3 regions of the Streptomyces sp. NPDC088097 genome follow, and region 3 is predicted to be linked to each of the others. Evidence: riboswitches for the same ligand, from Rfam matches in the RefSeq annotation. Region 3 holds a riboswitch; each other region holds the start of a gene.

Region 1 (9,590 bases), on a different contig from region 3:
CTCCGCCGCGATGGTCATCTCGTACCTGATCGGCCCGATCGCGGTGGGCGTCTTCCGCCGCACCAAGCCCGACCTGCCCCGCCCCTTCCGGCTCCCCGCCGCGAAGATCCTCTGCCCGCTGACCTTCGTCTTCGCCGCCTGCGCGCTGTACTGGTCGAAGTGGCCCAACACGGGCATCGTCACCGCCCTGACCCTGCTGGCCGCCCCCGTCGCCGCGCTGGTCCTGTCCCGCAAGGGCGAGAAGGACCTCAAGCGGCAGTTCGCCCCCGCCTGGTGGATCGTCTTCTTCCTCGGGGCCCTGTCCCTGCTGTCCTGGCTCGGCTCCAGCGACTTCGGCGGCCACGGGATCGTCCCCGGCGGCGTGGACATCGCCCTGGTGGCTGCCATGGCGCTCGTCACGTACTTCTGGGCCGTGAACGCCGGCGTCAAGGCCCACCACGCGGGCCTGCCGGGCCCGGACCCCGTACTGGACGGCTCCGACGGGGCGCACGACGACACCGACGACGTGGTGGAGCGCGAGCTGACCCACGCCTGAGCTCCACGTCCGGCCGCCGAAACGTTCACCTCCAGGCGTTAGGCTCGGCTGCCGGACAAAATCCGCAGAACGCCCCCACCGCACCACCACCCCTGCCCCTCACCACCCACGAGCAGACAAGGGAGTCCGCCAGTGGCCATCTCCGTCTTCGACCTCTTCTCCATCGGCATCGGCCCGTCCTCCTCCCACACGGTCGGCCCGATGCGGGCGGCACGCATGTTCGTGGCCCGGCTGAAGAAGGACGGTCTCCTCGCCCAGACCACCTCGGTGCGCGCGGAGCTCTTCGGCTCCCTCGGCGCGACCGGACACGGGCACGGCACCCCCAAGGCGGTCCTGCTCGGGCTGGAGGGGCACTCCCCCCGCTCGGTGAACGTCGAGACCGCCGACGCCGAGGTGGAACGCATCCGCAAGAGCGGGCGGCTGCGGCTGCTGGGCGCCGAGATAGGCGACGTCCACGAGATCGCCTTCGACGAGCCGAACCAGCTGATCCTGCACCGCCGCCGCTCGCTGCCGTACCACGCGAACGGCATGACCCTCTTCGCCTACGACGAGTCCGGCGCCCCCCTGCTGGAGAAGACCTACTACTCCGTCGGCGGCGGCTTCGTCGTCGACGAGGACGCGGTCGGCGAGGACCGGATCAAGCTCGACGACACCGAGCTGAAGTACCCCTTCCGCTCCGGCGACGAGATGCTCCGCCTCGCCAACGAGACCGGGCTGTCGATCTCCTCCCTGATGCTGGAGAACGAGAAGGCCTGGCGCACCGAGGAGGAGATCCGCGAGGGCCTCCTGGAGATCTGGCGGGTCATGCAGGCCTGTGTGGCGCGCGGCATGTCCCGCGAGGGCATCCTCCCGGGCGGGCTGCGGGTCAAGCGCCGGGCCGCGGGCACCGCCCGCCAGCTGCGCGCCGAGGGCGACCCGCAGGCGCACGCCATGGAGTGGGCGACGCTGTACGCGATGGCCGTGAACGAGGAGAACGCGGCGGGCGGCCGGGTCGTCACCGCCCCCACCAACGGCGCCGCGGGCATCATCCCGGCGGTCCTGCACTACTACACGAACTTCGTGCCGGGCGCGGACGAGGACGGGGTGGTCCGCTTCCTCCTCTCGGCGGGCGCCATCGGCATGCTCTTCAAGGAGAACGCCTCGATCTCGGGCGCCGAGGTCGGCTGCCAGGGCGAGGTCGGCTCGGCCTGCTCGATGGCGGCCGGCGCCCTCGCGGAGGTCCTGGGCGGCACCCCGGAGCAGGTCGAGAACGCGGCCGAGATCGGCATGGAGCACAACCTGGGCCTGACCTGCGACCCGGTCGGCGGGCTGGTCCAGATCCCGTGCATCGAGCGCAACGGCATGGCGGCCGTCAAGGCCGTCACCGCCGCGAAGATGGCGATGCGCGGCGACGGCACCCACAAGGTCTCCCTGGACAAGGTCATCAAGACCATGAAGGAGACCGGTGCCGACATGAAGGTCAAGTACAAGGAGACCGCGCGCGGCGGTCTCGCGGTCAACGTCATCGAGTGCTGACCGGCGACTCGAAGCGGTAGGGGCCCGGCGCGTGCGCGCCGGGCCCCTACTCGTCCCACAGGGTGTGAAATCAGGCCATCCCACCGCACCGGGTGGCCAACAATCCCAGGTTTGGAACGAGTTGATCACGCTTGCGAGGGAACGGTCCGGTCTGGGCTGGTTTCTTGGTGATCAAGTGGGCAAGGGTGATCCCACGACGTCGCGTCACCCCCCGGCGGTCGGCCAACCGCCTCGGACCCTTGCTGTTTTGCGTACTGGAGGCTTCACCATGGCAAGCACCCGCACCATCCGCGTGATGGCGGCGCTCGCATCGCTCCCCCTCGCCGTCGCCGCCCTCTCGGGCGTCGCGCAGGCCGACAACGGGGCCGGCGCCGCGGGCACCGCCTCGAACGCGGCCCTCGCCGGGATCCTCGGCAGCGGAGTCGGCGGCAGCAACCTCGGCAACTCCTCCACCGCGCAGCAGGTCGCGTCCGGCCTCGGGGCGTCCAACCAGAACAACGGCGCCCAGGCCAACGGCTCCGGCTTCACCGCCATCGGGCAGTCCAACTCCCACGAGGCGCTGATCTACAACCCGCTTCCGTAGCGGTCGCCCCGCCTGCCGCCGCAGGCCCGACGAGCCCGTCCTCCTCTCGGAGGGCGGGCTCGTCGCGTGCGCGGGCCCGCCGGCGGCGGTCCGGGAAGTGGGGCCGAGCGGCCCGTCCGGGTCGGGACCTTCGGCCCCGGGCCCGGCTCGTGGCGTGGACTAGCGTGCCTCGGGGGGCCGAAAATCGCCCCCGCGCGAAGAGAGGCAGCCTCCATGGCGAGCACCGAGCACCGCGTCCTGCCCCTGCGGCTCGAAGTCGCACCCCTGACCGTCCCGCTCCAGGGGGTCTTCGTCTACCGCACCGACCGGCCGTACGAGCTGGCCGTCGACCTGCGGGGCGCCGGAACGCACCTCGCCCGCTGGGTCTTCTCCCGCGACCTGCTGATCGACGGGCAGAGCCTCGCCACCGGCGAGGGCGACATACAGGTCTGGCCCCAGCGCCAGGGCTCCGAACCCCGGGTCCTCCTCGCCTTCACGAACGGCCCCCGCAGCTGCGTGATCTCCGCCCGCGCCAAGGACGTGCACGCGCTGTGCCGGCGGATGACCGAGCTGGTCCCGCGCGGACAGGAGCGCCGCCACTACGACCTGGACGCACAGCTGAGCACCCTCCTGGCGCACTGACCGGGGCCGGCGACAGCGCCCGGTAACGGTTCGGCGCCGTCGGGAACCGGCGGCGGCGCGGCGGTGTCTCAGGCAGTGGCAGCAAGTCCCCGTCTCAGAGAATCCGGGGGGACGTCATGCGTCACCACCGCCCGCACCGCACCCACTCCCCGCGCAGCCGCCGGATCGTGGCCCTGGCCACGGGCGCGCTGCTCACCGTCGGCATAGGCCTCGCCGCGCCGGCGTCCGCGGCCTCCTCCGCCGGCGCCGCCAAGGCCACGAAGGCCGCGGCGGCCCACAACCCGTACGTCGTCAACGCCCGCTGGGGCGGCCACTGCACCTTCGACCGGATCGTGATCGACGTCGAGGGCTCCCTGCCCTCGGTCACCGTCACCCCCGTCTCCGAGCTGGTCTACGACGGATCGGGCAAGCCCGTCCCGCTGGCCGGGACGTACTTCCTTGAGGTCCGCCTCCACCCCGCGGACGCCCACGACGACGCCGGGCACAGCGTCTACCAGGGCCCCAAGCTCCAGAAGATCTACCTCAGCAAGCTCAAGGGCCTCGCCATGACGGGCGACTTCGAGGGGTACGTGACCTTCGGCGCCGCCTTCGACACCAAGCCGACCTACACCACGAGCGTCCTGCACTCGCCGGAGCGCTTCGTGCTGGACGTCGCGCACCCGAACACCTGCTGACGGTCGTCGGCGGGTACGGGACGGGCCCGGGGCGTCTGCCGCCCCGGGCCCGTCCCGTACCCGGCCGGTTCAGCGGTGTTCGGGGTTCGGGAAGTCGAAGCGGCAGCCCGCGTCCCACAGGGAGCGCTGGTTTCCGTGGGCGGGCATGCCGCCGGCCCGCTTGAGCAGGGCGGCGAGGTGCATCAGGTTCCAGGACATGAAGGCCGTGTTGCGGTTGGTGAAGTCGTTCTCGGGACCGCCGGAGCCGGCGTCCAGGTAGGAGGGCCCGGGGCCGGCCTCCCCGATCCAGCCCGCGTCGGCCTGCGGCGGGATCGCGTAGCCGAGGTGCTGGAGGCTGTAGAGGACGTTCATGGCGCAGTGCTTGACGCCGTCCTCGTTCCCGGTGATCAGCGCCCCGCCGACCCGACCGTAGTAGGCGTACTGGCCCTGCTCGTTCAGGATCGAGGAGCAGGCGTAGAGCCGCTCGATCACCTGCTTCATGACGGAGCTGTTGTCGCCCAGCCAGATGGGCCCGCAGAGCACGAGGATGTCGGCGTCCATGATCCGGCTGTAGAGGACCGGCCACTGGTCGCTCTCCCACCCGTGCTCGGTCATGTCCGGCCAGACACCGGTGGCGATGTCGTGGTCGACGGCCCGGATCAGCTCCGTCCGGGCGCCCGCGGCCTCCATGACGGCGCGGCTCTTGGCGATCAGCCCCTCGGTGTTGCTGGTCTCGGGCGACCGTTTGAGCGTGCAGTTCACGAAGACGGCGGAGAGGTCGGAGTAGTCGGGGCCCGAGGGCTCCTGCGAGGCCCGGGGGTCCGGGGAGTCTGCTGGCACGCTCCCACCCTGCCCACCGCCGCCCGCCCCCGCCACCGCACCGCACCCGCACGGGCGAGGGCCGGCCGTCACGGGCGCCGGCAGCCACGGGGGGCCTGCCGCCACGGACGCCCCGGGAGGGCCGGGTTGGTGCCCGTACGCGCGGCCGACTAGGGTCAACGGGCCTTGGTGTTCGGGAAGCCGGTGGAAAACCGGCGCGGCCCTCGCCACTGTGATCGGGAAGTCCGGCTCCACTCCTGCGGGAAGCCACTGGGCCCGCGCGGGAGACCGCACGGACCCGGGAAGGCGGAGCCAGGGCATCAGTACCCGTCAGCCAGGAGACCGGCCGAGGCGCGTCGTCCATCCACGAGGTGCTGGAGAGGTCTCTCTACTCATGCATATAGCCGAGGGGTTCCTGCCCCCCTTGCACGCGGTCGCCTGGGGCGCCGCTTCCGCCCCGTTCGTCGTCCACGGCGTACGCGCCCTCACCCGCGAGGTGAAGGCCCACCCGGAGAGCACCCTGTTGCTCGGGGCGTCCGGAGCGTTCACCTTCGTCCTGTCCGCGCTCAAGATCCCCTCGGTGACGGGCAGCTGCTCGCACCCCACGGGGACGGGGCTCGGCGCCATCCTGTTCCGGCCGCCCATCATGGCGGTGCTCGGCACGATCACCCTGCTGTTCCAGGCCCTGCTGCTGGCGCACGGCGGGCTCACCACCCTCGGCGCGAACGTCTTCTCGATGGCCATCGCCGGGCCTTGGGCCGGCTACGCCGTCTACCGGCTGCTGCGGAAGTCCGGGGCGCCGCTGATGGTGACCGTCTTCTTCGGCGCCTTCTTCGCCGACCTGGTCACCTACTGCGTGACCTCCGTCCAGCTGGCGCTGGCCTTCCCCGACGCGAGCAGCGGCTTCGTCGGCTCGCTGGAGAAGTTCGCGGGCATCTTCGCCCTCACCCAGATCCCGCTCGCGGTGAGCGAGGGGCTGCTGACCGTCCTCGTGATGCGGCTGCTGATGCAGTCCAGCAAGTCCGACCTGGTCCGGCTCGGGGTCGCCCGGCTCACCGGCGGCAAGCAGGAGAAGACGGAGGCGGCGCTCTGATGTCGAGGAACGCGAAGATCAACACCCTGTTGCTGCTCCTGGTCGCGGCGCTGGCCGTGCTCCCGCTCGCGCTGGGCATGGGCGACGGCAAGGAGGAGCCGTTCGCCGGCGCGGACGCGCAGGCGGAGACGGCCATCACCGAGCTGAAGCCCGACTACGAGCCCTGGTTCTCCCCGCTGTACGAACCCCCCTCCGGGGAGATCGAGTCGGCGCTGTTCGCCCTCCAGGCGGCCTTGGGCGCGGGCGTGCTCGCCTACTACTTCGGCGTGCGCAAGGGACGCCGCCAAGGGGCCGCCGCCGCTGCGGCCGCCGACGCCGCATCCGACACGGGCGCCGCCCGGACGGCCGTCGCCGGCGCCCCCGCCCCGGCCGCGCCGGAGGCCTAGCCGGTGCTGCCCATCGACGTGGCGGCCCACTCCAGCCGCTGGCGGGGCCGCCACCCCCTGGAGAAGGCACTGCTCGGGCTCGGGCTCACGGTCAGCGCCGTGTGCCTGCCGCCCTGGCCCGGCGGTCCGCTGGTGGCGGCCGCGACCCTGACCGTGCTGCTCGGGCCGGCCGGGGTCGCCGGTCGGCAGCTGTGGCGGGCCTTCCGGGTCCCGCTGGGCTTCTGCGTGACCGGGGCGCTGCCGCTGCTGGTGTCGGTCGGCGGCCCGGCCGGTTTCCTCTCCCTGGCCCCCGACGGGCCCCGGCACGCCGCCGAGCTGCTGCTGCGGACCTCGGCGGCCTCGCTCGGGGTGCTGCTGTTCGCCTTCACCACACCGGTCTCGGACGTGCTGCCGCGTCTGGTGCGGGCCGGGGTGCCGGCGCCGGTGGTGGACGTGGCCCTGGTCATGTACCGGATCGGCTTCCTGCTGCTCGACTCGATGGCCCAGGTCCGCCGGGCCCAGGCCGCGCGCCTGGGCCGGACGAGCCGGGCGGCGGTGTGGCGTTCCCTGGCCGGGCTCGCGGCGACCTCCTTCGTACGGGCCTTCGACCGCGCCGCCCGGCTCCAGGAGGGCCTCGCCGGGCGCGGCTACGACGGCGCGCTGCGGGTGCTGGTCCCGGAGGCCAGGCTGTCGCGGCCGTTCCTGGCGGCCTCCGCCGCCCTGCTGGCCGGTCTGGTCGCGGGGACCCTCGTACTGAAGGAGCTGTACCTGTGACCCCCTTGGTGGAGCTGACCGGAGCGGGCTACGCCTACGAGGACGGCCCGGCCGTGCTCCGCGACGTGGACTTCGCCATCGCGCCCGGCCGGGCCCTGGTCCTGCTGGGCCGCAACGGCAGCGGGAAGACCACCCTGATGCGGCTGCTGAGCGGGGGCCTGCGGCCCGGCACGGGCGCGCTGCGCCTGGACGGGGAGCGGGTGGCGTACGACAGGGCGGGGCTGACCCGGCTGCGGACCTCGGTGCAGCTGGTGGTCCAGGACCCGGACGACCAGCTCTTCGCCGCCTCCGTCGAACAGGACGTGTCCTTCGGCCCGATGAACCTGGGGCTGCCCGCGCCCGAGGTCCGCGCCCGGGTCGACGCGGCCTTGGCGGCGCTGGACATCACGGGGCTGCGCGACCGCCCGACGCACCTCCTGTCGTACGGGCAGCGCAAGCGCGCGGCCATCGCGGGGGCGGTGGCGATGGCGCCGCGCGTGCTGATCCTGGACGAGCCGACGGCCGGGCTGGACCCGGACGGGCAGGAGCGCCTCCTGGACGTCCTCGCGGGCCTGCGGGCCGCCGGCACCACCGTGGTGATGGCCACGCACGATGTGGACCTCGCGGTCCGCTGGGCCGACGACGCCGCCGTCCTGACCCCGGACGGGGTCCGCACCGGGGCCGCGCGGACCCTGTTGTCGGACCCGGGGTTGCTGGCCTCCGCGGGACTGCGCCAGGCCTGGTCCCCGGCGGTGACGGCCGTGCTGCGCGCGCACGGCCTGCTGGCGGCCGACGCCCCGGGACCCCGTACTCCGCAGGCGCTGGCCGAGTGGAGCGGGCAGCGGCCGGGCGGCGCGCAAACCTAGGATGTCCGCATGTCGCTCCCGCACGCCATCCTCACCGCCCTGCTCGAAAGGCCCTCGTCGGGGCTGGAGCTGACCCGGCGGTTCGACCGGTCGATCGGGTACTTCTGGTCCGCGACGCACCAGCAGATCTACCGCGAGCTGGGGCGGCTGGAGGAGGCCGGGCTGATCCGCGCCCTGCCCGGCGAGGTGCCAGTACGGGGCCGGCGCAAGGAGTACGAGGTGCTGCCGGCCGGCAGCGCGGAGCTGGCCCGCTGGGTGGACGAGCGGCAGGACCCCAAGCCCCAGCGGGACGCGCTGCTGCTGCGGATCCGGGCGGCGGCCGTGGTCGGGCCGCAGGGGCTGGGCGCCGAGCTGCGCCGGCATCTGGAGCTGCACCGGGGGCAGCTGGCGACGTACGAGGCCATCGAGGCCAAGGACTTCCCGCCGGGGCGGGACTCGGCGGCCGAGGACCGGCTGCGCCGACTCGTCCTGCGCGGGGGGATCGCGCTGGAGACCTTCTGGCTCGCCTGGCTCGCGGAGGCGGTCACCGAGGTCGAGGAGATGGGTCCGGGCCGGGACTGACGCGCCCCCGCCCGGCGGGTGGGGCGGGGCGGGGGCGCGGCGGGTACTACTTGTTCAGGTCGGCCCAGAACTCGTCGAAGCTGAGCAGGCCGTCGCTGTTGGCGTCCTTGGCGGCGACGATGGCGTCCGCGACGGACGGGGTGACGAACGCGTCGCCCATGGCCTTCATGGCCGCGCTGTATTCGTCGGCGGTGATGAAGCCGTCGTTGTTCACGTCGAACCTGTCGAACGTGGCGCGTGCGCTGTCGATGTCGGCCATGGTGCCCACCCCTTCTCGGTGCTTGTTGACCGGCTCAGGGTAGCCGCCCCCGCGGAGCCCCCCTCCCGGGGGTCCTCGCGGGGACTTCCTTCGACCACGTCGACGGCGCGCCGCGGACACGCCCTAGCGGAAGATCCCGGTGTGGCCCAGCGAGTAGCGGCCGGGTTGCGGGTACACGGCGAGGCCGTGGGGGCCCGAGCCGACGGGGATCCTGGCGAGCTCCTTGCCGCTGGTGGTGTCGATCGCGTAGACCTCGGAGTCGTAGCGTCCCGACAGCCAGAGCACCTTGCCGTCGGCGGAGACGCCGCCCATGTCGGGGCTGCCGCCGTCGGGCAGCTCCCACTTCTTGGTCAGCTTGTTCTGCTTGAAGTCGAAGACGGAGACGGTGCCCTCGCCGCGGTTGGAGACGTACATCTCGCGGGAGTCGCGGCCGACGTAGAGGCCGTGGCAGCCCTTGCCGGTGGGCAGCAGCTTGGGGACGTCGAACTTGTCGCCGCTGAGCACCCACATGCCGTGGGCCATCATGTCCGCGACGTAGAAGGTCTTGCCGTCGGGGGAGATCTTCACGTCCTGCGGCATCGCCCCTTCGAAGGGGAGCTTCTGCTGGCCGACGACCTCCATCTTCTCGGTGTCGACCTTGAGCAGTTCGCCGGAGAACTCGCAGCTCACGATGAAGTAGCGGCCGTCGGCGGAGAAGTCGGCGTGGTTGACGCCGAAGCAGGTGACCGGGACGGTCTTCACCCGGTCCATGGTGTGCGGATCGCGGAAGACCAGTTCGCGGTCCATGGAGGCCATCACGATGGCGTACTTGCCGTTGGGCGTGAAGTACAGGTTGTACGGGTCGTGCACCTCGACCGGGTCCCCCGCCACTCCCGTGGCCGGGTTGATGGGGGTGAGGGTGTGGCCCCGGTTGTTGTTGACCCAGAGGGTCTTCATGTCCCAGGAGGGCACCACGTGTTGGGGCTGG
Region 2 (9,590 bases), on a different contig from region 3:
GATCATGGGTCTGACGGCCGAGGAATGGCAGGGGGAGGCAGCGGGTCGGACCTGACGGGCGCGGGCGGATCGGAACCGGTCGGATCGGGCCCGTGCCCGGTCAGGCCGGCAGCGGGTCCGCCGCCACCCGGAAGCCGATGTTGCCGGCCGAACTGTCCGGGGTGTTGCGGGTGCGGGCCGCGACCCGGTAGCGGTTGCAGTACGAGTCGTGGCACATGTGCGAGCCGCCCCGCATGGTCCGCTCCGGCCCGACCGGCGCGAACCGGTCGGCGCTCCACTCCCACACGTTGCCGACCGCGTTGTACAACCCGAACCCGTTGGGCCGGAAGGACTTCGCGGGCGCGGTTCCCGCGTACCCGTCGGCGCGGGTGTTGTGGCGGGGGAAGTCGCCGTTCCAGATGTTGCACATGTACCGCCCGCCCGGGCGCAGTTCGTCGCCCCACGGGTAGCGCCGTCCCTCCAGCCCGCCGCGCGCGGCGTACTCCCACTCGGGCTCGGTGGGGAGCCGGGTGCCGGACCAGGCGCAGTACGCCCGGGCGTCGTTCCAGGACACGTGGACCACCGGGTGGTCCTGCCGGGCGGCGAAGGCGGAACCCGGCCCCTCGGGGCGGCGCCAGTCGGCCCCGGAGACCGCCCGCCACCAGGGGGTTCCGGCCACCGCCGGTGAGACGGAGGCGAGTTCGGGCTCCAGGAACCCGGCGAAGACGAAGCTGAAGCCGAAGGACTCCGCTTCGGTGACATGGCCGGTGGCCTTCACGAACGAGGCGTACTGGGCGTTGGTGACGGTGGTCGGGGCGATGCGGAACGCCCCGACCACCGCCTCCCGGACCGGCCCCTCCCCGTCCCGCGCGAACGCGTCGGCGTCCTCGGTTCCCATCAGGAACCGGCCCCCCGGAAGGCCGAGGAGGCCCCGGGCGGCCCGCCCCGCCGCCGGGTCCGCCACGACCCGCGGCGGGGGCGGCGCCACCGGCGACAGGTCGAGCGGGCCGGTGGCGCGGGCGGGGGAGCAGCAGGACTTCGGTGCCATGGGGGTCTCCTGGAGGGCCGGTACGGGGATCAGCCGGTGCGGTCGGCGGCCAGCCGCGCGGCGAGCGCCGGTATCCCGAGGTCACGCTCCTGTGCCGGCGTGGCCTGGTACAGCAGGTTCTTCAACTGGTGGGGGTCGGCTGCCAGGTCGTAGTACTCGCGGAAGGCGACCTGCCCCGTGCCGGAGACCGCTCCCGTGGCGTCGGTGTGCAGGTCGTAGTACTCCGTGTACTGCTTGTCCTTCGCGACGTAGGAGGCCCAGGTCTTCGGCCCCTCGCCGCCCGTGCCCTGCTTCCACCACTGGACCAGGAGGTGGTCCCGGTCGGTGGTGCCGAGGAGCGAATGCCCGTCCTGGCCCGCGGGCCGGGGGATCCCGGCCGCTTCGAGGATGGTCGGCGCGATGTCGATGTTCGCCACGATCCGGTCGTCGGTGGTCCCGCCGCCGAGTCCGCCGGCAGGCCAGGACAGGTAGAACGGCACCTCGTGGGAGGGGGAGTAGGGCACCGACTTCTTCAACCAGCCGTGGTCGGCCCAGGTGTAGCCGTTGTCCCCGGTGAAGATGACGAGGGTGTTCTCCAACTGGCCCAGCGCCGCGAGCTTGTCGCGGAGGGCCTGGACGGCGTCGTCCACGGAGAGCAGGCTGCGCAGTTGGCGGGTGCGCAGCTCACGGGCGTCGTCCAGGGTGGCCGTCGCGTCGCGGATGTAGGCCGGCTTGTCGGAGCGGTCCGCCTCGGGGACGGAGGGGCGCCCGTTCCACGCGGGGACCGGTGTCTGGGCGTACTTGGGCGCCGGTACGTTCGGCGAGTGGGAGGCGAACGGGGTCACGTATGCGAACCACGGGCGGCTGTCGGTGGCGGCCTTGTCGAGGAAGGCGAGGGTCTTGTTCTTGACGATGTTCGTCGTGTAGCCCTCGATCTCCTGGACCGTGCCGTTCACGTTCCAGCGGGCGTTGTTGTAGGCGGGCTGGAGGAGCGCCCACTCCTCGAAGTGCTGCGGATTGTCCGCCAGCGTCCAGGAGTTGAGGTACTTGCCGAAGAGTCCCGTGCGGTAGCCGGCCTGCTTGAGGTGGCGCTGCACGGTGGTCGACTGGTCGAGGCTGTAGGAGGCCCCGTTGTTGCGCACCCCGTGGTGGTGCGCGTGGCGGCCGGAGAAGATCGAGGACCGCGAGGGTGCGCAGAGCGGGGTCGCGGAATGGCCGTGGGTGAAGGTGACGCCCTGCCCACCGAGCCAGTCGATGACCTTGGGGATGGCCCAGTCGGTGTGCTTGGGCTGGTCGTCGGTGACGATCAGCAGGATGTTGGGCCGCGCGCCGGCGGTCGCGCCGGCGCCCGTGGCCGCCTGGGCCAGGGCCGGGGTGGCGGCCGAGGCGGCAACCGCTGCCGCGCCGGCGATGAAGCCGCGTCGGCCGACGGACGACTTGCGGGACGCGCCTGTGCTGGGGTGCTCGCTCACGAGAGGTCTCCTGTACGTGCGGGGGAGTGTGACGTACGTACCGGGCTCGCCCGGCCGGAGTGCCCCGGCGGTTGAAACCCGCAGGTCAGACCCTAGAATTCGGAACTCCCCCACTCAATGGATCCCCCGTGGCAGTGCCGTGGCAGTGCTGTGGCGTCCGTGTACCGCGCGTGTAACGCGCACGCGCACGCGGCCCGTCCGGACCCCGCCCCCCCGCGACACCCCTCAGAGCCGGTGCACGCGGCCCTGTCCCACGCCGAGCGGGTCGCGGGCGGCGGCCAGGATGCGCAGGCCCGGGGCGACGGCGAGCAGTCCGCGCAGCCACTCCAGGGCCCCGGGGCTCAGTCGCTCGCCCCCGTCCAGCACCAGCAGCATGTCCCGCTCGGCGAGTTGGGAGGCGGCGTCGGCCGTCGCGCACGGCAGGAAGGGCATGCCGGGAAGACAGCCCAGCGCGGCCACGAGCCCGCGTACGCTTCCGTCCCCGGGCACGGTCAGGACGGCCGTCCCGTCGCAGAAGTTGGACGAGAGCCGCCGCGCGACGTCCCGTACGAGGACGCTCCGGGCCTCGCGGTCGGGACCGGTCACGGTCAACACCCTGCCGCGTCGTACGGCGGTGAGCAGCAGCGACAGTTCGGCCGAGGTGGTCGGAAGCGTTCCCGTACCGCCCCGGGAGCCGACAGGCCCGGATTCCCCCATGTTCACGATGCCCCCCATTGCATGCGTGACCAAGTGCGGCAAGAGGGATGTTCGAGCCGCATGACGATGAGTATCCGCCATTTCCGTCGCATGACCAGGGGAATGTCGCATTCCGCCGAATGGCCGGTGCCGTCCCATGATCACCGCACTCGTCGGGGCCGCGCCGGCGCCCTACGGGGCGTCGGGCCCGGCCCGTCGGACGGGCGAGCGGCCCCTCCTCGTGGTGCGATGGCGATCATGGGCCATGACCACGGTGCACCCTCCGCCGCCGCAGGCGGCGGCACCCTCACCGGCACGTACCGCAAGCGCCTGCTGTGGACGATCGGGATCAGCGCGGCGATCACCCTCGTCCAAGTGGTCGGCTCCGTGCTGTCGGGCAGTCTCGCCCTGCTCGCCGACGCCGCCCACAGCCTCACCGACGCCGTCGGCGTCTCCCTGGCGCTGGGCGCGGTCACCCTCGCCCAGCGGGCGCCCACCCCGCGCCGCACCTTCGGCTTCTACCGGGTCGAGATCTTCTCGGCCGCCCTGAACGCCCTGCTCCTGCTCGGCATCTTCGGCTGGGTCCTCTACTCGGCCGTGCGCCGGTTCAGCGAGCCCGTCGAGGTCAAGGGCGGGCTGATGTTCGCCGTCGCCGTGGTGGGCCTCGCCGCCAACGCGGTCGGGCTGTGGCTGCTGCGCGACGCCAAGGACCAGAGCCTCAACCTGCGCGGCGCCTACCTGGAGGTGCTCGGCGACGCCCTCGGATCGGTGGCCGTCATCGTCGGCGGCCTGGTCATCGTCCTCACCGGCTGGCAGGCCGCCGACCCGATCGCCTCCCTCGTGATCGGCCTGATGATCGTCCCGAGGGCCTACGGGCTGCTGCGCGACGCGGGCCACGTCCTGCTGGAGGCCACCCCGCAGGACATGGACCTCACCGAGGTGCGCCGGCACCTCCTCGAAGAGCCGGGCGTGCTCGACGTGCACGACCTCCACGCCTGGACCGTCACCTCCGGCATGCCGGTGCTCACCGCGCACGTGGTCGTGGCCGAGGACATCCTGCGCGGCGAGGACCACGGCCACCTCCTCACCCGTTTGCAGGCCTGTGTCGGGGACCATTTCGACATCGCGCACTCCACCCTCCAACTGGAGCCCAAGGGCCACGTGGAGGACGGGAACGCCCTGCACGCCTGACGCGGGCCCTGGGTCCGGCGGATTCCCGGCCCGGCTTGAGGGCCCGCCCGGTCCATCACGGGGACGAGCCGGCTGGGCCGGATGGTGGAGCGCGTGTAGACGACGCGCGGGACGCGGCGCGTCGGGGCCGGGAGAACACCCCGCCGACGGTCCCGACCGGGCACGCGAGCGGTACGCGGGCCACCGGGGGAGGCGTTGCCCGTGCGTCCGCCCGAGCGCCGTGAGGCCCCCGCGCCCTGTCGCGCCAAGGCGGTCGGGGCCCGGGCCCCCTTGGCGCCGGCAAAGCGGCGGGCGTAGCTCCTGTGGTCCCCGTGACGTACGCGCCGCGACCCCGCCCGCCCCTGAACAGTTGTCCGGAGCAGGGGAATCGGCTCTACTGCTGTGCAGTCCCGGCACCGGGGCATATTCCTGGGAGGGGCTCCACGATGACACCGGACCGGCGAGCCGACCGGCGCGCGCGGGGACGGGCGGGGCCCGCCTCGCACCGGCGCCGCTCCCGCCTCCGCAGACGCGGCCCCTTACTGACCCTGCTCCTCTCCACGTTCCTCCTCGTCGGCCTCTGCGCCGTCACCGGCATCCTCTGGGACCCCTTCCGGGCCGCCGCCGGACAGGACGACGCGCGCCCGGCCGCCGAGGCGTCCCGAACCACCGGGCCCTCCTCCGCGCCCGACGCCTCCGCAGGGGTCTCCCCGGGCGCCGAGGCCGACCGGGCGGCCTCGCCGGGCAGTGCCAAGCCGACACCGTCCGCGGCCCTGCGGGTCCGGAGCGACGGCGCGGGCGAGCGGCCCGCCGGAGTCCTGCCCTTCGACCTCCCCGACCCGACCGCACTGCGCACCGGGGCCGCGGGCCGGAAGCTGGTGTTCGCCCACTACTTCACCCCGTACCCGCTCTCCCTCGACAACGCGAGCGCCGACGCCGACTACTACACCCGCAACTACCTCGACCCGGACGGGGAGAACGGCAAGCACGAGCGCTACGGGGGCCTGCTGCGCGACCGCCCGCTGCCCGTGGCACCCCGGCAGGGCGAGTGGGAGTACGCCAACCTCCAGCAGGAGGTCCGCACCGCCCGCGCCGCCGGCATCGACGGGTTCACCCTCGACCTGCTCTCCCTCTCCGGGAAGAACTGGGAACGCTCCAACCTCCTGATGCGGGCGGCCCATTCGGTGGATCCCGCCTTCAGGATCATGCTGATGCCGGACATGACCTCCCTCGGCACGGACGACCCGGGCGTGCTCGCCGACGCCGTCGCCACCCTCGCCGCGGCTCCCGCCGCGCACCGGCTCGGTGACGGGCGGCTCGTGGTGTCCCCCTTCAAGGCGGAGGCCAAGAGCGCCGCCTGGTGGAGCCGGTTCATGGAAGTGCTCACGTCGAAGTACCAGGTCCGTACCGCGCTGGTCCCACTCTTCCTCGACTACGGGGCCAACAACGAGTCCTTCGCGCCCATCAGTTACGGGTTCTCCGAATGGGGCAGCCGCAGCTACGTCGGCCAGGAGGGAGCCGCCCGCGACGCCCGGCGCGCCCACGACCTCGGCAAGATCTGGATGCAGCCGGTGTCGGTCCAGGACGCCCGCCCCAACCAGGGGATCTACGACGAGGCCGGCAACACCGCCACCCTGCGCTCCACCTGGACGCACGCCATCGACGACGGCGCCGACTGGGTCCAACTGACCACCTGGAACGACTACTCCGAGGGCAGCCAGTTCGCCCCGTCCCTGCACAACGGCTACACCTACCTGGACCTCACCTCCTACTACCTGACCCGCTTCAAGACCGGCGCATGGCCCGAGATCGTCCGCGACACCCTCTACCTCACCGGCCGCACCCAGTTCGCCGCCGCCGACCCGTCCGGCGACCAGAAGGTGGTGATGTCCCCGCGCAAGGGCAGCGCCGCCCCCCGCGACACCGTCGAGGTGCTGAGCTTCCTCGCCGAGTCCGGGACCGTCCGTACGACCGTCGGCTCCGTCAACGGCGAGCACGAGGCCCCGGCCGGGGTCCACTCCCGCCTGCTGCCGCTGGGGCCGGGCACCAGTTCGGCGGCGGTGGTCCGGGGCGGCCGGTCCCTGGCCGGGGTGGAGTTGCCCTATCCGGTCGACCGCAAGGTCGAGGTGCAGGACCTCCAGTACTACGCGGCGAGCAGTGGACGCAGGCCCTAAGTCCTCCCTTCGAGGACCTTGGTCACCCAATATCTAGTGGTCGCGGCTTGCGGTCACATCCATATGTAGTGTTGGCCCTGCCGGTTCGGCGGGGCCTCGCTCATGTCCGCCCCGACCGAGGCAACAGGGAATCCGGTGGGAATCCGGGACTGCCCCGCAACGGTGAGCGCGCCCCCGGGCGTGCGAGTCCGACACCTGCCGGCGCCGATCCACACATCCGTGCGAAGCCTCGTGGGAGGGCTGCCGTGACGTCCGTCGACGCCGTAGAGACCGTGACCGAATACCTGGAACGCCGTGACTGGCGGGTGAACGCCAACGCCAACCAGGGATACTCGCTGGGCGGCCTCATCCTCAACGCCGCGGGCAAACTGACCGCCACCTACTGGCTGGAGCAGGTCTACCCGCCCGAGGTGGCCCGCGCCCACCGCGAGGGCGACCTCCACCTCCACGACCTGGACATGCTCTCCGGCTACTGCGCCGGCTGGTCCCTGCGCACCCTGCTCACCGAGGGACTCGGCGGGATACCCGGGCAGATCGACTCCGCCCCGCCCCGGCACCTGTCCTCCGCCGTCGGTCAGATGGTGAACTTCCTGGGCACCCTCCAGAACGAATGGGCCGGGGCCCAGGCCTTCTCCTCCTTCGACACCTGCCTCGCGCCCTACGTCCGCCTCGACGCGCTGACGTAGGAGCAGGTCCGCCAGTGCGTCCAGGAGCTGGTCCACAACCTCAACGTCCCCTCCCGCTGGGGCACCCAGACCCCCTTCACCAACCTCACCTTCGACTGGACCTGCCCCGAGGACCTGCGCGACCAGGTGCCCGTCGTCGGCGGCGAGGAGGTGGACTTCACCTACGGGGACCTCCAGGCGGAGATGGACCTCCTCAACCGGGCCTACATCGAGGTCATGACCGAAGGCGACGCCACGGGGCGGGTGTTCACCTTTCCCATCCCCACCTACAACATCACCGCGGACTTCCCCTGGGAGAGCGAGAACGCGGAGCGGCTCTTCGCGATGACCGCCAAGTATGGGCTCCCGTACTTCCAGAACTTCATCAACTCCGCACTGCGACCCCACATGATCCGCTCCATGTGCTGCCGCCTCCAGCTCGACCTCACCGAACTCCTCAAGCGCGGCAACGGCCTCTTCGGGAGCGCCGAACAGACCGGATCCCTCGGCGTGGTCACCCTCAACTGCGCCCGCCTCGGCCACCGTTACGCCGGCGACGAGGACGCCCTGATGGCCGAACTGGACCGGCTGTGCGAGCTGGCCAGGGACAGCCTGGAGTTGAAGCGGGTCACCGTGCAGGACCTCATCGACGGAGGCCTGTTCCCCTACACCAAGCGCTACCTCGGCACCCTGCGCAACCACTTCTCCACCATCGGGGTCAACGGGATCAACGAGATGATCCGCAACTTCACCGCGGACGCCGACGACATCACCACCCCGGCCGGCCACGCCCTCGCCCTCCGGCTCCTGGACCGGGTGCGGGCCCGCATGACCGAGTTCCAGGAGCGCACCGGACACCTCTACAACCTGGAGGCCACCCCGGCCGAGGGCACCACCTACCGCTTCGCGAAGGAGGACCGGGCCCGCTTCCCCGGCATCCTCCAGGCCGGCACGGAGGCCAACCCGTACTACACCAACTCCAGCCAGCTGCCCGTCGGATGGACCGACGATCCCTTCGAGGCGCTGGAGCGCCAGGACGAACTCCAGACCAAGTACACCGGCGGCACCGTCCTGCACCTCTACACCCCCGAACGGATCCCCACCGCCGAGGCCTGCCGCAAGCTGGTGCGGCGCTCCCTGGAGAACTTCCGCCTGCCCTACCTGACCGTCACCCCCACCTTCTCCATCTGCGCCGAGCACGGCTACCTCGACGGCGAAAGGCCCGCCTGCCCCACCTGTGGAGCCGAGTGCGAGGTGTGGACCCGCGTGATGGGCTACCACCGCCCCGTCTCCTCCCTCAACATCGGCAAGAAGGGCGAGCACGCCGAACGGGTCCCCTTCCGGGCCTCCTCGGGCGCCCCCGCCGACGCCCCCTCCCGGGCTCCCGAGGCGGCCCTGTGATCCGGATCGGCGGCTGGTTCGCACTGTCCACCTGCGACTGGCCCGGCCGCCTGGTGACCACCGTGTTCTGCCAGGGCTGCCCCTGGCGCTGCGGCTACTGCCACAACCCCGAACTGCTCCCCGCCCGAGCGCCGGCCGCCGCCGGCTGGGACGAGGTCGCACGGCACCTGGCCCGCCGCACCGGGCTCCTGGACGGCGTGGTCTTCTCCGGCGGCGAACCCCTCCTCCAGCGCGGCCTGCCCGAAGCCGTACGGGAGGCCCGCGCGCTGGGCCTGGAGGTCGGGCTGCACACCGGCGGTGCCTTCCCGCGCCGCTTCGCCCGGCTCCTGGACGCCGGCCTGTTGGACTGGGTCGGCTTCGACGTGAAGGCGCCGCCCGGCCGCTACGAGCGGGTCACCGGGATCGGCCACGCCGCCGCCTCGGCGGAACGCAGCCTGCGCCTGCTGCTCGCCTCCGGGGTGCCGCACCAACTCCGCACCACCGTCGACCCCGCCCTCCTCGACGGGCGGGCCCTGACCGACCTCGACGCCTGGCTCGCCTCCCTCGGAGCCGCCCCGCCCGTACGCCAACCCGCCCGCGCGGCCACACCGTAGGAGCCGGAGCGCAGCCTGACCTCCGGCGGCGCGCCCGGGGCGGGGCCGTGCGGCGCGCCCGGAACACGGGCCGACCGGCCCCGATCCAGGCCACTTCGACCGAATCGGCCCTGCCCCGGGGCGCCGGATCGGGGCACCATCCGGGGGAAGCCCCACGCCGACCGGAGGTCCCCGTGCCCGACCTGCCCGCTCCGTCCGCCCCGCCCGCCTTCCCGGGGGGCGCCGCCCTCTTCCGGCTGGACCCCGCCGTCGCCCACCTCAACCACGGGTCCTACGGCGCGGTCCCGCTCCCCGTCCAACAGGTCCAGGAGACGCTCCGCGCCGAACTCCACGCCGACCCCGACGCCTTCTTCAACTCCGTCGCCGAACGGCTCGTCGGCGCACGCGCCCGGATCGCCGCCCACCTCGGCGCGGACCCCGACGGCATCGGCTTC
Region 3 (9,590 bases):
GTACGGATCTTCTCGTGGCCGCCGGCCGAGACCCCGGGGGAGACCCGGACCATCACCCGCTGGAATCCGCCCGTGCCCACGGCGGCGGCGATCCGGGCCGTCTCGGACGAGCTGTCGATGACGATCCGGCCCACCCCGAGCCGCAGCGCGGCCTCGATGTCGCGGGGCGACTTCGCGTTGCCGTGCAGGACGACCCGGTCCGCGGGGAAGCCCGCGGTGACGGCGAGTTCGAGCTCGCCCGCCGAACACACGTCCAGGCCGAGCCCCTCCTCGTCGACCCAGCGGACCATGGCCCGGGACAGGAAGGCCTTGGCGGCGTACAGCACGTCCGCGTCGGGGAAGGCCGCGCGGTAGGCACGGCAGCGGGCCCGCACCTCGCCCTCGTCCAACACGTACACCGGCGTCTCGAACCGGTCGGCGATCTCCGCGAGGGACACCCCGCCGACGGCGAGGCCACCGTGCGGAAGGCGGTCGGCGGAGGCGGGCCAGACGGACAGGTCGTCCGCGCCGGGGGCGACCTCGGGCAGAGCGGTGACGGTCATGGAGTTCCCCCTTCAGGCTCGGACGGTGCGGACCGGGTCCCGGTCCGGCCGGTGGGTCGCCGGCGTGACGGCGGGAGCCGACAGCGTCGGGTCGACGGTGATCAGCTCCGCGCCGAGCGGGGCGCACAACTCCCGCAGGAGGGACTCCGACAGGCGTACGCGGGCCTGGCCGTCGCCGAGGGTCGCGGTCAGTCGCTCCACACGGGTGAAACCGACGGCCGTGCGCAGGCCCAACGGCGTGCGGAACAGCCGGATCACCGTCCCCGCCGCGCCCGCGCTTCCCGGCCGGACGGGCACGTACAGGAGCCCGGCCGGGACGGGTTCCTCGGGCTCGGGGTCGTCTTCGTACCGGAACAGACACATGGCGCTCTCCCTGGGGAAACCACGAACGATGGGTGGCGCCCCGGCCGCGGGGAGGCGGTCCGGGGCGCGCTACCGAAGCTATCCCCGGCCCCGCACCTCGCGCCCGCCCCCCTGACGCCACCTTGACGCGGAACGCCCCGCTCCATACACCTCACTGACGCCCGTCGACCGCGGCGGAACGTGGTGAGGCCGGCGGGGCCGGTGAGGCCGGCGCCGGATTCCCACCGGCTGCCCCCGGTTGTGCGCGCGTGCGGTTGTGGGTCCGGCCGTGGAGGGCCGGAGCAGAACGCATCGTACGGCTCGCGATGCCCGTCTCGGAGGGGAATCCCGCTCAGTCCCGGCCGTACGTGTGGAACCCGCGGCCGGTCTTGCGGCCGAGCAGCCCCGCCTGGACCATCCGCAGGAGGAGCGGGGGCGGGGCGTAGAGGGGCTCCTTGAACTCGGCGTAGAGGGATTCCGCGATGGCGGCGACGGTGTCGAGGCCGATGAGGTCCGCGAGCTTCAGCGGGCCCATGGGGTGGGCGCAGCCGAGCACCATGCCGGAGTCGATGTCGGTGGCCGTGGCGAAGCCGGATTCGGCCATGCGGACGGCCGACAGCAGGTACGGAACGAGCAGGGCGTTGACGACGAAGCCGGCCCGGTCCTGTGCGTGGACGGCGGTCTTGCCGAGCGTGTCCCGTACGAACGCCTCCGTCGCGGCCTTGACCCGGGCCGAGGTGTGGAGGGAGGCGACGATCTCCACCAGGGGCAGGACCGGCACCGGGTTGAAGAAGTGGAGGCCGATGACGCGGTCGGCGCGGCCGGTGGCCATGCCCAGGCGCATGACGGGGATGGCCGAGGTGTTGGTGGCCAGGACGGCCTCGTGGTCCTCGACGATCTTGTCCAGGGCGGCGAAGACCGCGATCTTCGCCTCGGCGTCCTCCACCACGGCTTCGATCACGAGCTGCCGGTCGTCGAGGTCGCCGGACTTCACCCACCGCTGACCCCGCCCAGGTCGCTCGTCCCTCCCGGGGCGAGCGGCCGTTCCGGGCCACGACTGCGCAGACAGGCGTGGTACGTGGCCTCGTGCACGGCCCGCGCCAGCCGCGCGCCCCACACCGAACGCGGGCCGGCGAACGGCTCGCCCGGTCGTCCGGCCGCGGGATGCGGCGCGGCGACGCACACGGCGTCGGTCGGAGTGCCGGAGGCGTCCACCCCGGCGTCGCGCAGGGCTTGCACCTTGGCTTCGGTGGCCGTCGCGACCGCGTTCACCAGGGCCGCGTCGGAGAAGGCGACCGGTACGGACACCACGATGTTGATCGTCCCCGCCGACCGGGGCCCCGGGACGCCGGGGGCCGGGTCGGCGGCCCAGCCCCGTACACCGAGCCCGGCGGACGCCAGGGCCCACACGCCGCCGTCCGAGGCGCGGCCGTGATCGGCGACCGAGGCGGCCGTCATCAGGCCCACGCCCGGCCCCGACGCTCCGGCGCGCGCCGCGAGTGCGGCCAGGTGGACGTCCGGATCCGTCCGCCGGTATCCGTGCGCCACCTGCGCGTTGAGCACCCAGTGCCGCTCGCCGATGCCGCCGCCCAGGGGCGCGCTGGAGATCATGCGCCGGCTGTGCCCCGGCACCCACAGGAGCATCGGCAACGTCCGGCCGTCCTCCACGCGCGACAGGAGCGGCAGACGGTCCACGGCGGACAGGTCGAGGGGCGCGTAGGGCATCCCGCACCCTAACCCGCTGATCAGGGCCCCGAAGGAGCAGGTCCGGGGCGGACGGCCCGGCGGGCGTCCGTCCCGGACCCGCCACCGGGTCAGGAGCGGTCGGTCGTCAGATCCGCGCGGACCTCGCGCGCGGCGGCGACGAGGTTCTCCAGGGAGGCGCGGGTCTCGGGCCAGCCACGGGTCTTCAGACCGCAGTCGGGGTTCACCCAGAGCCGTTCGGCGGGGATCGCCGCGAGGCCCTTGCGCAGCAGGGCGGCGGCCTCCCCGGCGCTCGGGACGCGGGGCGAGTGGATGTCCCAGACACCGGGGCCGGCCTCACGGGGATAGCCGTGTGCGGCCAGCTCGTCGGCGACCCGCATGTGGGAGCGGGCGGCCTCCAGGCTGATGACGTCCGCGTCGAGGTCGTCGATGGCCCGGACGATGTCGCCGAACTCGGCGTAGCACATGTGCGTGTGGATCTGCGTGTCCGGCCGGACCCCGCTGGTGGTGAGCCGGAACGACTCGGTGGCCCAGGCCAGGTACGCGGCGTGGTCGGCGGCCCGCAGCGGCAGGGTCTCGCGCAGGGCGGGCTCGTCGACCTGGATGACCGACGTACCGGCGGCTTCGAGGTCGTCGACCTCGTCGCGCAGGGCGAGCGCCACCTGCCGGGCGGTCTCCCCGAGGGGCTGGTCGTCGCGTACGAAGGACCAGGCGAGCATGGTGACCGGCCCGGTCAGCATGCCCTTGACCGGCTTGGCCGTCTGCGCCTGGGCGTACGTCGTCCAGCGGACGGTCATCGGCTCGGGACGGGAGATGTCCCCGGCCAGCACCGGTGGGCGCACGTAGCGGGTGCCGTAGGACTGGACCCAGCCGTGCTGGGTGGCGAGGTAGCCGGTGAGCCGCTCGGCGAAGTACTGCACCATGTCGTTGCGCTCGGGCTCCCCGTGGACGAGGACGTCGATTCCGACCTTCGCCTGGAAGGCGATCACCTCGCGGATCTCGGCGGCGATCCGGTCCTCGTACCCGACGGCGTCGATCCGTCCGGCCCGCAGGTCGGCGCGGGCGGCGCGCAGCTCGTTCGTCTGGGGGAAGGAGCCGATGGTGGTCGTCGGCAGCAACGGCAGGCTCAGGAGGGCGCGCTGTGCGGCGGTCCGCTGCGCGTAGGGCTGCGAGCGCCGTCCGTCGGCGTCGGTGATCGCGGCGGTCCGCGCGCGGACGGCCGGGTCGTGGGTCAGGGCGGAGGAGGCGCGGGAGGCGAGGTCGGCGCGGTTGGCGGCGAGTTCGGCCGCGATGGCGCCGGTGCCCTGGGCCAGTCCCCGGGCCAGGGTGGTGATCTCGCCGGTCTTCTGGCGGGCGAAGGCAAGCCAGCGCCGGAGCTGCGGATCGATGTCGCGTTCGGCGGCGGCGTCCAGCGGGACGTGCAACAGGGAACAGGACGCGGCGACGTCCACCCGGTCGGCGAGACCCAGGAGCGTGCCGAGGGTGGTCAACGCCTTCTGGTGGTCGTTGATCCAGATGTTGCGGCCGTTGACCACGCCCGCGACCAGGCGCTTGCCGGGGAGGCCGCCCACCGCGGCGAGGTCGGCGAGGTTCGCGGCGGCGGCGTCGGTGAAGTCGAGCGCCAGGCCTTCGACGGGGGCGGCGGCGAGCACCTGGAGGGCGTCGCCGAGCCGTCCGAAGTACGAGGCGACCAGCAGCTTCGGGCGGTCGCCGGCGCTCCCGAGGTCGCGGTAGGCGCGGGCGGCGGCGTTCAGGTCCGCCGGGGTGCGGTCCTGGACGAGGGCGGGCTCGTCGAGCTGCACCCATTCGGCGCCGGCGGCGCGCAGGTCGGCCAAGACCCGTTCGTAGACGGGGAGCAGCCGGTCGAGCAGGGTCAGCGGCTGGAAGTCGTCCGCGACGCCGGGGGCGGGCTTGGCCAGCAGCAGGTAGGTGACGGGGCCGACGAGGACCGGGCGGGCGGTGTGTCCGAGGGCCAGGGCCTCCTTCAGCTCGGCGACCTGCCGGGTGGAATCGGCGCTGAAGAAGGTGTCCGGGCCGAGCTCGGGAACCAGGTAGTGGTAGTTCGTGTCGAACCACTTGGTCATCTCCAGCGGGGCCACGTCCTGCGTTCCCCGGGCCATCGCGAAGTAGCCGTCGAGGGCGTCGGCGGCGACCGCCGCGCGGTGGCGTGCGGGGACCGCGCCGACCATGACGCTGGTGTCCAGGACGTGGTCGTAGTACGAGAAATCGCCGGTCGGCACTTCGTCGATGCCGGCGTCGGCCAGCTGCCGCCAGTTCGAACGGCGCAGGTCGGCCGCGGTCTCCCGGAGGGCTTCGGCGCTGACCCCGCCCTTCCAGTAGCCCTCGACGGCCTTCTTCAGCTCCCGGTTCCGACCCTGGCGGGGGTAGCCGTACACGGTGGCTCGTGCTGCCGCGGCTGCGGGCTTCGATGTCACGGAACTCTCCTTCGCGAGATGTGTCCTGGACATCCCGGAGACGGGACGCGGACGCGAAGGAACGACAGAACGGGCGGCCCACATCGCGGAGGGAAGCCGCGCGTGCCGCTCGCTGTGTACGCCGACCCGCCCACGAGGTCACCGAGATTTCCGCACGCGAAACGGTCGCGTGCGGGCAACGGGCAGGTCTTCGGACTCGCGGGCACGCAGGCCACGGGGGCCGGCACCTACTGGCCGTCGCTTCCCAGACCCGTCCCGGGTCCAGTGCTCATGACGGCGGTCGTTCCCACTCACCGCTGCGGGGCAGTCCCGGATTCCCACCGGGTTCCCTCTTACGACGCACCCCGCCTGGCGGACGGGGGCGAACCAGCTGCACCGACCACCCTAAAGCGAGTGATCACCCACTGGCGACCCCCGCCTACCGTCCGAAGGCCGAAACCGGCCGCTCCGACGGAGGATCCGTCCGAATCTCGCGGTCCCGCAGGGCCGCGAGGCCGCGAGGCGGGGGCGCAGCGAGTCGACGTGCGGATGAACTTCGGCGGCGCGTCCGGTCCGGGATCGCCGCTCGCGTTTCGGCGGGTGCCACACCCGTTTGAAAGCGGCGGGACGGTGCAGACGATGCGATGAGAACGGCTGGACACGACGAGGTAGGAGAAGCGTCATGGGCATCATCGCTTGGATCTTGATAGGGCTGCTCGCGGGCGCCATCGCCAAGGCTCTTATGCCGGGCAGGGACCCGGGCGGCATCATCATCACGATGCTGATCGGCATCGCCGGTGGTCTGCTCGGCGGTTGGCTCGGCAAGGTCATCTTCGGTGTCGACTCCATCGACGGCTTCTTCGACGTCTCCACCTGGATCGCGGCCATCGTCGGCTCGGTCATCCTCCTCGCCGTCTACCGCCTCGTGACGGGCAACCGTCGCTCGCACCGACACGCCTGACCCCGCGGGCCGCGCTCCCGGCCCGCCACGACAACGGCTCCGTCCTCTTCGCGAGGGCGGAGCCGTCGTCGTGCCGCCGATCCGTCTACATGGGGTCGCGCTTGAAGGAGGAGGTGGACCAGCGCGCCATACGCAAGGCCCTGGCGGGGGAGGGGTGGGTTCGAACTGTGTGGAGGGCGTTTGACCTGCGGGGATGTGGTGGCGCGGCGTTGGCTCCCTGCTGAGCCAGGCGTGTGTTTGGCTCCACCGGTGCCACATGTGGCACTACGTGGCGACCTGTCTGCAGGTCGCAGGAGCATCCTTCCCCTCTGGGATGCTGTCCGTCGGCAGGAACCAGGGGGCGGGAGCGGGAGTGAGCGCAGGTACGCGGTCAGGCGCAGGCGTGGTCGGTCGTGGGGTTCGGATGACCCGGGTGGGTGCCCGGTGGCGGGTGAGCCGGCCGTGGCCGGCCCGGTTGCGGCCGTTCGTGCACAGCTATGCCGGGTATTGGGAGGCGACGACCACCCCGTACCGGGTGCGGTTGGTTCCCACGGGCCGGGCGGTCGTGGTGATCAGCCTGGGGGAGCCGTTCGCACGGGTGCACCGGCTGGGGGAAGCGCGTGCGGACGGGCAGGTGACCGGCTCGCTCGTCGCGGGGCTGGAGGACGGCCCCCGGGTGTGTGACCATCCGGGCGGGCAGGAGGCGATCCGTCTGGAGCTGACCCCGCTGGGCGCCTACCGGCTGTTCGCCGTGCCGATGAGGGAGTTGACCAACAGGGTGGTCGGGCTCGACGACGTCCTGGGACCCGCGGCCGCCGTGCTGGCGGAGCGCCTCACCGACACCCGCGACTGGGCGGCCCGGTTCGACCTGCTGGACGTCGCGTTGTCGGCGCGGATCGAGCGCGGCCCCGACCCGGCTCCCGAAGTGCGTGAGGCCTGGCGGCTGTTGGCCGACGCCGGCGGGGCTATCCCGGTCGGTCGGATCGCCGCCGAAGTGGGGTGGAGCCAGGGTCACTTGGTGCGCCGGTTCACCGAACAGGTGGGCCTGACGCCCAAGGCGTCGGCCCGGGTGCTGCGCTTCGACCGGGCCGTGGGGCTGCTCACCCGCGAGGGTGCGAACCCCACCGAGGTGAGCGCCGCCTGTGGCTTCTACGACCAGGCCCACCTCAACCGCGAGTTCCGCGCCCTCGCAGGGACCACTCCCGGCCGGATGGCCCTCGCCCGCGTCGCGGAGGGGGCCCTCGCCCTGTGAGCGACGCGACGCGGGCAGGTCAAAGACGCGGGCAGGTCAAATTCGTCCAAGTCAGGGCGACCGTCCCGTCGCTAGTGTCCCGTTCGTACGTGACCCAGAGACGGGAGAACCCGATGGAAGACCTGCTGCGCATCCTCGTGGGCGGGGCGCTGACCGGCGGCCTGATCGGCTTGGCGGGAGCCCTGGGCCGACGCCGCCGCGAGCGTAGGGAAGGCGGCGGACGGGACGGCCGCTGAGTATGCGTCCCTAGGCAGTCTCTTTCGGATCTTGCCGGGCTCACCGCCAAGATCCGAAAGAGACGACCTGGGCCGTCTCTTTCGGATCTTGCCGGGGCCGCGGCGCCCGGCACCGCGCGCCGGCATCGACGAAGGCACACCACCCCCGGAAGTTCACTCTTCGGCGATCCACTGGGCGAGGGAGACCAAGGTGGCTTCGACGCTGGTCGTCATGTAGTAGCGGAGTGCGTCGAGTTCGCCGTGGGTGGTGCCCAGCACCGGGTCGAGGCGCAGGAGTTGCCAGGACTGTTCGACGACGGTTCCGCGCCCCTGGGGGTGGAAGGTCCAGCTCCACCGCACGATGCCGTCCTCGGCGCCGCCGACCACGAAGGCGAAGGCGCTGCCGGGGTCGGCTCGTACGACCTGGGAGCGGGTGGTCCATTCCCTGCCGTCCTTGCGATTGCGGCCGCTGAACCAGGCGCCGGCCCGAGGACCGGCGCCTTGGTCGAACGTGACGTCGGTCGCGTTGGGGCTCCAGCGGCCGATCGCGGACACGTCACTGACCAGGCCATAGACCCGGGCGGGCGCGGCATCGACCCATGCGCGTCTGGTGAAGGCGTAGGCCGATGCGTTCAGGGTCTCGAAGAGGTCGTGTTCGCTGGTGGTGGCGCTCAAGGCGTCCTCCTGGGTGCGTGCACCGGGTGCGTATGGGACGGGGTGCCGGGTCGGCGACACCCACGTCATCACCGGTCGTACCGGGGAGCCAGACCCACCGGTGCCTATCCACAGCTGGGGCAGGCTGCGCGTTTCGAGTCGGCCCATACTCGGATCCATGACCGGAAAATCGCAGCTCGGGGACTTCCTGCAGGCGCGGCGCTCCCAGCTGCGCCCCGAGGACGTCGGGGTGCCCACCTATGGGGAGCGCCGACGTGTACCGGGGCTTCGACGCGAGGAGTTGGCACTGCTGGCGGGGGTCAGCGCCTCCTACTACACCCGCCTGGAGCAGGGGCAGTCGCTGAGCGCGTCGTCCGAGGTGCTGGACGCGATCGCCGGGGCTCTGCGGCTGGACGACTCCGAGCGGCGGTACCTGCACGACCTGGTCCGGGCGGACAGGCGTCGCACACAGGGCCGGCGGCCCGCGCCGGAGCGAGTGACGGAGGCGACGGCCCAGTTGCTGGACGTGCTGGCCGACGTCCCCGCGATCGTACTCGGCCTGCGCAGTGACGTACTGGCGTGGAACCGCCTGGGTCACGCGCTGTTCGCCGGGCACCTGGACCGTGGTGCGCCGGACCTGCCGGGGCAGCGCCCCAACATGGCCAGACTGGTGTTCCTCGACTGTCACACCCGCGACCTGTACGCGGACTGGCCGAGCAAGGCCAGGGCGGTGGTGGGGAACCTGCGCGTGGTGGCCGCCCAGCACCCGCAGGACACCGCGTTGCACGCGCTGCTGGGTGAACTGAGCGCCAGGAGTGCGGAGTTCTCCTCGATGTGGGCCGATCATCGGGTCAGGGAGTGCACCGTCGCCACCTACGAGATGCGGCACCCGTCGATCGGCCCGCTGACCGTCGTTCAGCAAACCATGAGCCACGGGTCGGGCCCCCACACGGTGGTCGCCACCACGGAGGCGGGCTCGTCCTCGCGGGCCGCGCTGGCCCTGCTCGCCCAGAGCATCACCCAGGACACCGTCGCGGCCGACCAGGTGCAGAGGGGGCCCCGGGCCGGCACTGCCTGACCTCCCACCACATCACCGGGCGCTCGGCCGACAACGGCGCGCACCCCGTCCCCACCCGGTACGGCCGACGGCCGGTTGCTCGGCCGTTCATTCGGCTTGTCAGTCGGCCCGTCATTCGACCGATCCTCGCCGGGAGCAGTTCCGGGGTCGCACGCCCCCGAGCCGACCCCTCCACCCGTCCCACCCCGCCCGTGCGTCGGCGTATCGCTGCCGCATGCCCGCAACCAGTGAAGGAACCATGTTCAAGAAACTCTCCCGGTCCGCAGTGTCGACGGCCGTCCTTGTCGCGGCCGCCGCCGTGGCGATCGCTCCGACGTCGGCATCGGCGGCGGCTCCTGCATCGGCTCCGGCGTCGGCGTCGGCGTCGGCGTCGGCCGAGCCCACCCCCCTCAGCCGCGCCCGGATCGCCGCGCATTTCGACCTGTCCAAGGGACAGACGCCGGAGAACC

Evidence for each region. Region 3 has a riboswitch for cobalamin ahead of metE (5-methyltetrahydropteroyltriglutamate--homocysteine S-methyltransferase). Riboswitches for the same ligand answer to the same signal wherever they lie in the genome.
Region 1: another riboswitch for cobalamin. It lies ahead of ACIOD1_RS00375 (energy-coupling factor ABC transporter permease); the one in region 3 lies ahead of metE (5-methyltetrahydropteroyltriglutamate--homocysteine S-methyltransferase).
Region 2: another riboswitch for cobalamin. It lies ahead of ACIOD1_RS06225 (ribonucleoside triphosphate reductase); the one in region 3 lies ahead of metE (5-methyltetrahydropteroyltriglutamate--homocysteine S-methyltransferase).

The regions. Positions count from the first base shown of each region.
Region 1 is NZ_JBIUTJ010000001.1:81,889-91,478, forward strand. Features, by position in the region: gene ACIOD1_RS00345 (APC family permease) at 1-535, shown strand, start outside; gene ACIOD1_RS00350 (L-serine ammonia-lyase) at 668-2,050, shown strand; gene ACIOD1_RS00355 (hypothetical protein) at 2,319-2,633, shown strand; gene ACIOD1_RS00360 (SsgA family sporulation/cell division regulator) at 2,847-3,254, shown strand; gene ACIOD1_RS00365 (hypothetical protein) at 3,371-3,928, shown strand; gene ACIOD1_RS00370 (flavodoxin family protein) at 3,998-4,747, opposite strand; cobalamin riboswitch at 4,897-5,092, shown strand; gene ACIOD1_RS00375 (energy-coupling factor ABC transporter permease) at 5,121-5,819, shown strand; gene ACIOD1_RS00380 (energy-coupling factor ABC transporter substrate-binding protein) at 5,819-6,205, shown strand; gene cbiQ (cobalt ECF transporter T component CbiQ) at 6,209-6,958, shown strand; gene ACIOD1_RS00390 (ATP-binding cassette domain-containing protein) at 6,955-7,803, shown strand; gene ACIOD1_RS00395 (PadR family transcriptional regulator) at 7,813-8,364, shown strand; gene ACIOD1_RS00400 (EF-hand domain-containing protein) at 8,411-8,623, opposite strand; gene ACIOD1_RS00405 (YncE family protein) at 8,747-9,590, opposite strand, start outside.
Region 2 is NZ_JBIUTJ010000002.1:23,951-33,540, forward strand. Features, by position in the region: gene ACIOD1_RS06195 (GNAT family protein) at 1-55, shown strand, start outside; gene ACIOD1_RS06200 (formylglycine-generating enzyme family protein) at 101-1,027, opposite strand; gene ACIOD1_RS06205 (sulfatase) at 1,057-2,478, opposite strand; gene ACIOD1_RS06210 (hypothetical protein) at 2,704-3,180, opposite strand; gene ACIOD1_RS06215 (cation diffusion facilitator family transporter) at 3,403-4,344, shown strand; gene ACIOD1_RS06220 (endo-1,3-alpha-glucanase family glycosylhydrolase) at 4,770-6,497, shown strand; cobalamin riboswitch at 6,562-6,715, shown strand; partial or broken gene ACIOD1_RS06225 (ribonucleoside triphosphate reductase) at 6,803-8,563, shown strand; gene ACIOD1_RS06230 (anaerobic ribonucleoside-triphosphate reductase activating protein) at 8,560-9,156, shown strand; gene ACIOD1_RS06235 (aminotransferase class V-fold PLP-dependent enzyme) at 9,330-9,590, shown strand, end outside.
Region 3 is NZ_JBIUTJ010000003.1:98,868-108,457, reverse strand. Features, by position in the region: gene lysA (diaminopimelate decarboxylase) at 1-542, opposite strand, end outside; gene ACIOD1_RS10565 (SAV_915 family protein) at 555-905, opposite strand; partial or broken gene ACIOD1_RS10560 (3-hydroxybutyryl-CoA dehydrogenase) at 1,237-1,866, opposite strand; gene ACIOD1_RS10555 (adenosylcobinamide amidohydrolase) at 1,875-2,609, opposite strand; gene metE (5-methyltetrahydropteroyltriglutamate--homocysteine S-methyltransferase) at 2,699-5,023, opposite strand; cobalamin riboswitch at 5,208-5,358, opposite strand; gene ACIOD1_RS10545 (GlsB/YeaQ/YmgE family stress response membrane protein) at 5,685-5,963, shown strand; gene ACIOD1_RS10540 (helix-turn-helix domain-containing protein) at 6,277-7,194, shown strand; gene ACIOD1_RS10535 (hypothetical protein) at 7,284-7,430, shown strand; gene ACIOD1_RS10530 (SRPBCC family protein) at 7,584-8,084, opposite strand; gene ACIOD1_RS10525 (helix-turn-helix transcriptional regulator) at 8,242-9,141, shown strand; gene ACIOD1_RS10520 (hypothetical protein) at 9,380-9,590, shown strand, end outside.